3 regions of the Aerococcus christensenii genome follow, and region 3 is predicted to be linked to each of the others. Evidence: riboswitches for the same ligand, from Rfam matches in the RefSeq annotation. Region 3 holds a riboswitch; each other region holds the start of a gene.
The links. A riboswitch is a leader RNA that binds a small molecule or an ion and turns the genes downstream of it on or off. The one in region 3 is predicted to bind thiamine pyrophosphate.
Positions count from the first base shown of each region.

Region 1: linked by a shared signal. The riboswitch ahead of AWM71_RS06615 (NAD(P)-dependent oxidoreductase) and the one ahead of thiE (thiamine phosphate synthase) in region 3 are both predicted to bind thiamine pyrophosphate.
Region 2: linked by a shared signal. The riboswitch ahead of AWM71_RS05580 (thiamine-binding protein) and the one ahead of thiE (thiamine phosphate synthase) in region 3 are both predicted to bind thiamine pyrophosphate.

Region 1 is NZ_CP014159.1:1,386,706-1,388,972, forward strand. Features, by position in the region: gene AWM71_RS06600 (ABC transporter permease) at 1-39, shown strand, start outside; gene AWM71_RS06605 (TMEM164 family acyltransferase) at 139-621, shown strand; gene AWM71_RS06610 (hypothetical protein) at 626-841, shown strand; TPP riboswitch at 1,047-1,136, shown strand; gene AWM71_RS06615 (NAD(P)-dependent oxidoreductase) at 1,187-2,146, shown strand; gene AWM71_RS06620 (hydantoinase/carbamoylase family amidase) at 2,230-2,267, shown strand, end outside.
Region 2 is NZ_CP014159.1:1,175,590-1,177,856, reverse strand. Features, by position in the region: gene AWM71_RS05585 (adaptor protein MecA) at 130-786, shown strand; TPP riboswitch at 929-1,027, shown strand; gene AWM71_RS05580 (thiamine-binding protein) at 1,086-1,385, shown strand; gene AWM71_RS08255 (hypothetical protein) at 1,425-1,571, shown strand; gene AWM71_RS05575 (TatD family hydrolase) at 1,643-2,149, shown strand; gene AWM71_RS05570 (TIGR01440 family protein) at 2,255-2,267, shown strand, end outside.
Region 3 is NZ_CP014159.1:1,282,534-1,284,800, reverse strand. Features, by position in the region: gene AWM71_RS08145 (HAD family hydrolase) at 1-444, opposite strand, end outside; gene thiE (thiamine phosphate synthase) at 441-1,076, opposite strand; TPP riboswitch at 1,171-1,275, opposite strand; gene AWM71_RS06105 (HAD family hydrolase) at 1,364-2,026, opposite strand.

The DNA.
Region 1 (2,267 bases), 100 kb from region 3:
GCGATTTGGAAAGCGTTAAAGAGAAGTTTTCAAGGGTAATAAAAAATGCTTGCTTGTGCTGGCTTTGAAAAAAGAACAGCGACAAGCGGCATTTTTGGTTATAATACTTCTAAAAAAAGGGAAAATAAGAGGAGAAATATGGAATATTTCTTTAGACATGTTGCAGATGGTGAAGTGAGTTTTAATGTGGCAGTAGTCAAGCTATGTTTACTTTTTGTAATACTAGGGGTCTATCGTTTTCGTCATAGTAAATGGCTTCTTCAAGTGACTTTTATAGGGTTATTGATATTACAAGGACTTTTGATGGTATGGTATCTTGGCGAACCTGCCTTATTTTTAAAAGAGGGACTGCCTTTTTACCATTGTCGATTAGTAGCTTGTATCTTACCGTTTGCTTATTGGTTGAAAAGAGAAAAATTGACTCTTTATTTGGCTTGGTTAGGGATTATTGGCACGATAGTAGCTTTCAGTGTGCCAGATCCTTCAAAATATTTATGGCCCCATATTACCAATTTGACCTATATTGGCTCCCACGTATTATTGATGGTTTCAGGGATACTTGTACTTGCACAAATACATTCTGCGTTGAAAGTAAAAACGGTTTTCGCTATCAGTACGTAGATGAATGGGCTGTCTTGTTGGGGTTAATTTAGTGTTGCATGCCAATTATAGTTATTTAATGGCCTTGCCATTTGATTTAGGCTTTCGTCCTTCTTTACCATTAATTTTTGGAGCGACGCCGCTATTAATGACAGCTACTACTAGCTTTTTGGCAGCTTGGCAAATTGTACGTAAGTTACACGTTAGACAATTAAGAAAGCATGCGTTAGAAGTCGAGTAACCAATTATTAGTTGATAAAGAAGAGCATTCGCAGAGAGTGGATGCTTTTTTGTATGCTAACTTTTATCAAAATTGGTCGAAATGATAAGATTAGCAGAGTCTAAATGGGAGTCCTTTCACTTAGGAGGATCAAGACCAGATAAAAAAGATAACGTTTTATTGTCAAATCGGATGAAACGTGGTATGCTTACGGTATAGAAATAAATGGTTATTGCAGGGGTACTGGCAACAGTTGAGAGAATACCCTTTGAACCTGTTTGTTAAGACAAGTGTAGGGAGCAATAGTGTTGAGAAGTTCTCCCTGTTTTGAGGGAGTTTTTTTATGGATTGGAAAAGAAGTGACTTATGAAAATTGCATTATTAGAACCTTTAAGAGTATCCCGATCGACTATTGATAAGTTGGCTTTGCCTTTACGGAAATTAGGACATGACTTTATTGCATATGATTCGAAAGCAAAAACATCAGAAGAACTTTTTGCACGTAGTAAGGCATGTGAAGTGGTCATGATTGCTAATACGCCTTATCCAAGGAAAGTTATCTCTCGATTAACGCAGACACGTTTGATTAATGTAGCTTTTACTGGTGTGGATCATGTGGACATGAGTGCTTGTCGAGAGAAAGGAATTAAAGTGTGCAATGCTGCTGGATATTCCAACCAAGCGGTTGCTGAACAAGCTATCGGTATGGCCTTATCACTTTATCGCCACTTGAATAAATCTGATCAAACCATTCGCTTGGGTAATTCTTTTCTTGGGCCAATGATGGGCCAAGAAATAAAAGGAAAAACAGTCGGTATTGTTGGAACAGGCGCAATTGGATTAGCAACTGCACGTTTGTTTAAAGCGTTTGGTGCTCAATTATTAGGATATAATCGCACGCAAAAAACAGAAGCTTTAGCCATGGGTATGACGTATTGCTCTTTGGATACTTTATTGGCAAAAAGTGATATTGTGAGCGTACATTTACCTGCTACTGTAGAAACTAAGCACTTGTTAGATGCTCATGCTTTTCGTCGAATGAAAAAATCAGCAATCTTCTTGAATTTAGCACGAGGTGCTATTGTAGATAATTACGCACTAGCCTGTGCCTTAAATGCAGGCGAATTGGCAGGGGCAGGGATTGATGTATTTGAAACGGAACCACCATTACCTGATGATTATCCACTACTTAGTGCTCATAACTGTTTACTCACGCCACACACCGCTTATCTGACACAAGAAGCCATGCTTCATCGGGCACAAATTGCTTTTGATAAGACTCTAGCTTATGTAGAAGGCAAAGCGGTGAATTATATGTTGTCTTAATGAACTATTTTCTATTGAAGGAGGTGAGGATACACTGAGAACGAATGGACAATAACGTTTTTACCTAAAAAAGGAGGCAACGCATGAGTAGTATTAGTGCAGAATCTATTGATGAGATGAT
Region 2 (2,267 bases), 110 kb from region 3:
ATCGGCTTATCTTTATTTTAAGCAAACTTGTGATAAAATATAAAGTAGAAATTATTCCTTACCATGCTCGGTGTTGGCTATCAAACAAAGCCTTTGCCGATTGACTTTGAATAGTGGAGGTGAGTGCGAATGGAAATGGAATATATTAACGAGAATACCATGCGAGTCTTTTTGAGAGACGAAGATTTGAAAGACCGCGGAGTATGTTTAGTCGACCTCTTTAAAGACCAAAGTCTTGTCGAAAATTTCTTCATGAATGTTTTAGAAGAAGCCGATGTGAATCACCGCTTCAAGAATTCAGATGCGCTAACTTTCCAAGTGATGCCTTCTCAAGGCGGTATTGACCTTTATATTTCTAAAGCACAAATCGATGAAAATACCCTCACTCCCGAACCCGAAAAAGAAACGATTAATTCTCTTATCAATAATTTAACGGAAAGTATAGCGTCTCATGTGCCTGCTTCCGATGGCCACATCGAAACAGAAAGCTGTGGTACCCTAGAGAAAGCAACTTTGGTTTTCGACAAGTGGGAAGATTTCCTGCTCTTTGCTAAAGCTTTCCAAAATAAGGAAGTGGAAGTAGATCTCTATAACTATCAGAAGAAGTTCTACGCGATTATTGCCCTTCCTACGACTCTTTATAGTGAGACAGAAATTCAAGATTTACTGTACGTGGCCCTCGAATACGGTGTGATCTCGCCTATCGATGCTTCCCTTATTCGAGAATATGGCAAATTATTAATCGGCTATAATGCTCACTCTACGATTGCTCGTTATTTTAGTTAGATCACTAGTTTTCTCACCAAAAGCTCTTCTGGAGAAAGCCTTTTCTTTCTTTTAGGAGAGCTTTTTTTATAGGAAAGACATCCCTGATTATTACTTGTTTTATAAAAACTGCTTTGTTATAATAAAGGTGAAAATTTAATCTGTTAATCGCAAGAGGTGCCTTGTGCTGAGAAACGTCATCCGTTAACTCTTATAACCTGATGAAGTTAGTACTTACGTAGGAATGTGATAGCTGATATGCCCTTAATCCCTTCCAAAGGTTGCACTTTTTGTGATTAACTTTTGGGAGGTGTTTTTGTTTGCATTGTAGTATAGCTCTTCAGATTTTGCCGCAATATGTCGACGAAAAGAAGCTGTTAGAGGTTGTCGATAAAGTGATTCGCTATCTAGAGAGTCAAGTCTCCCCAGAAAACATCACCGTTTCTCCTTTTGAAACGACTCTTCAAGGAGATTACGACGACTTGATGGCTCTCCTCAAAAAAGCCATCCAACTGGCAGGGGAAGATGGCGTAGAGATCTTCGCTAATGTGAAGGTTTCCTATTGTGAGAAGGGAGATGTCTTAACTATCGAAGATAAACTTTCCCCTTATCGAGACTAAAGGCAATTTCAGGTAAGTCTAAATAGAAAAAAGGTAGATATGAAAAAAAGCTTACACCTTTTGAAATCCTTATCAGGTATTGTGTGCCTTATGGGGATCTGGCAAGTGACTGTAGGCTCTCAGAGTCTTCCTAAATTCATGCTACCGAGTCCTGTAGATGCCGTGATGGCCGCCAAAAATAATTAGCAGCTTCTTCTCTACCACTCTCAGATGACTCTGCTAGAGGCCTTTTTAGGTTTGGGGATTGGGAGGGAAGCATTCAAAAGGCGGATTTTCTAGGAGAGATCGGTTTAGATTACTACTGGGCTAAAGATGCTTCTGCCTATCCTCGACAGCGCAAGATCTTTCAGGCTTTTATGGCTTATGCCTATACCACGCACACTCTGGCCAATATTCATACCAAGGGTGCAGAAAAAGATGTCTTAGCCATTCTCAAGTACTACCGCACCCAAGATCCCCTCATCATCCATTGGTATAGTGGCCCTTTAGACTTGGTAGATGATTTTTTGGACTTAGGCTGCTTCTTCACGATTAGTGTTGACGCCGGCTATTCCCCGCTCACCACTCAATTGATCCATCACCTTCCTATCGATCGAATCTTGACCGAAACAGATGGTCCATCGTCCTTAGAATGGATCGGACATGGCTATGGCTGGCTCCATCAAATCCTTAGAATTCTAGATATCCTCTCCCAACAAAAAGGCCTTTCCTTCGACCAGATGAAAGATCAAGTCTATCAAAATTACCTCTCCCTCAACCTCTAAGTTTCCTCTCCCTTCTTCAAACTTTCTCAAAAAGAAGAGACTTGAGGAATCGCCAGGTCTTTCTTATAATAATCACAGTACAACAAAAGAAAGAAGGTCTTTATCTTGGATGCCCTAA
Region 3 (2,267 bases):
ATAAATCATTGGCTGATCTTTTCCAAAGCCAACACCTGAACAGCTCAAAATCTCTGAAAAATAAGTGGTTAAGCCACACCGTTCCAAGGCACTCTCAATTAAGGGTTTATCAGTTGCTGTAGCAATCACCATCTTGACATCCGCTTCTTTGAGTTCTTGTAAAAAATCACGTACATGTGCTTTGGGTAAAACTTTAGAGACATAATAGGAACGAATTTGATCATTAATTCCTTGAATAATGGCTTCCTTAGATAGATGGAGCGCATACCTCTCATTTAAATAGATCGCTGATTGATCTAAACTCATTGTTCGAAGCTGCTCTCGCAAATCAGAAGCCGGCTCCTTTCCCAGTGATCTTAAGTAATCTGCTCCTAAATCCTCCCAAATGGCCATGGAATCATACAAGGTTCCATCAAAATCAAAAATAGCACCCCTTAAATTCATGCTTGAACCAATTCACGACTAAGCTCTAAAAGTTTCCGACAACGGCCTTCAATATCCTTGACCCCAAAAATAGCCGAAATGATCGCTACGCCTGCAACATCTGCCCCTTTGAGTGTTAATAAGTTCTCTGGAGTAATCCCACCAATGGCAACCACTGGAATGGAAACCGCTTGACAAATAGCTTGTAAGGTTTCATGAGGTAAGGTTGGAGTCCCTGGTTTCGTTGTGGTCTCAAACACGGCTCCAGAGCCTAAATAATCCGCACCAGCTGCTTCTGCTTTAAGGGCTTGTTCAACGGTTTTAGCTGACACACCTAATATTTTATTAGGGCCAATTAATTTTCTGACTTCAGAAGCTGGTAAATCGGATTGACCAACATGCACCCCATCGGCATCTACTGCTAGAGCGACCTCTATATTATCATCAATGACAAAGGGCACATGATACTTGTCCGTTAAGGCTTTGATCTTCTTAGCTTGAGCAATATATTCTTCTGTCCCTAAATCTTTCTCCCGCAATTGGAGGAAGGTCACGCCTCCCTTAAGTGCGGCTTCCACTTGTTCTTCTAGAGTGACTTCTCCTGTCCACCGACGATCTGTCACTGCATATAAAAGTAAATCCTTCTTATCCACTTTTTTTCCTCCTATCTGACAACCTTTCTAAAAGTGTTTTAGAAAAGTCATGTTTATTTATAAAAAAACCGAGACTTGCAGCGAGCCTCGGTTTAAGTTCAACAAAATAACTTCCTCCGGCGGCATTATCCGCATCAGGTAAAGGGTCGAAGGATGAACCTTCCTCTCAGCCTGTTTTCAAGCTCCCCTGATTTAATCTCTTTATAATTATAGTATAGCGCTTTCTTTTATTTAAGACAAGTCTTCAAAATCACTGCTTCCTTCTAAAAACTTTATTTCTTAAAGACTTAATCCCCTATCTCATCTCCAAGATAAGGCAAAATTTCTGTCAAATCTGGCACCACCGCAAGGGCTTCTTCCTGAATCTTAGGAGTAGCCTCTACCAAATCTGGGACCATAATCGTTTCAATGTGCGCATTTAGTCCTGCTTCTACCCCTGATGGTGAATCTTCTACAATGAGAGCTTCCTGTGCGGAACATCCACTTCTTTCAAGTGCCAAAAGAAAAATCTCAGGATGCGGTTTGGAATGCGAGACTTGGTCTCCTGAAACAATCTCACTAAAATATCCCTGAATACCTAATGATTTTAACCGCTTATCTACCAATTGCCGTGTAGATGAAGAAGCAACCATCATCTTAATTCCTTTTTCTTTTATAGCCTCTAAAGTTTCTATTAAACCCGGTTTAGACAAAAAGCCTTCTTCTTCAAAACGTTTTTGATGAAGGGCTCCAGTTTCTTTGATAACTTGAAGACCTAACTCTAGGTTTCCACTTTTTCTGATAATCGACGCTTGGCACTCATCAAATGTCCGACCTGCTTGCTCGGCCACATATTCCTCACGGGTAAATGAAATACCATACTTTTTAAAGACTTCTGTCAAAGCTTCTAAATAAGGGGTCTCAGAATCAATTAAAGTCCCATCCATATCAAAAATAATAATCTTTTTCATTAAAATCTCCTTTTGTCCTTAACCATAATTCATGCCGCCATCTTACCATATTCCCTCACCAAATACACATTTTTGCCTAAATTTTGGTCCTTTCTTAAACTTTTGAAAAAGTCTTTTTATCTCTTAAAATTTCAAACAAAGAGGAGTTAGAGTTGACCTACACTGCGCTCTGAAGCATAATAGGAATAAGAAGAAAGAGCTTGTAAACAACAAGCTCATTTTCATAAACTAAAGATAAAGT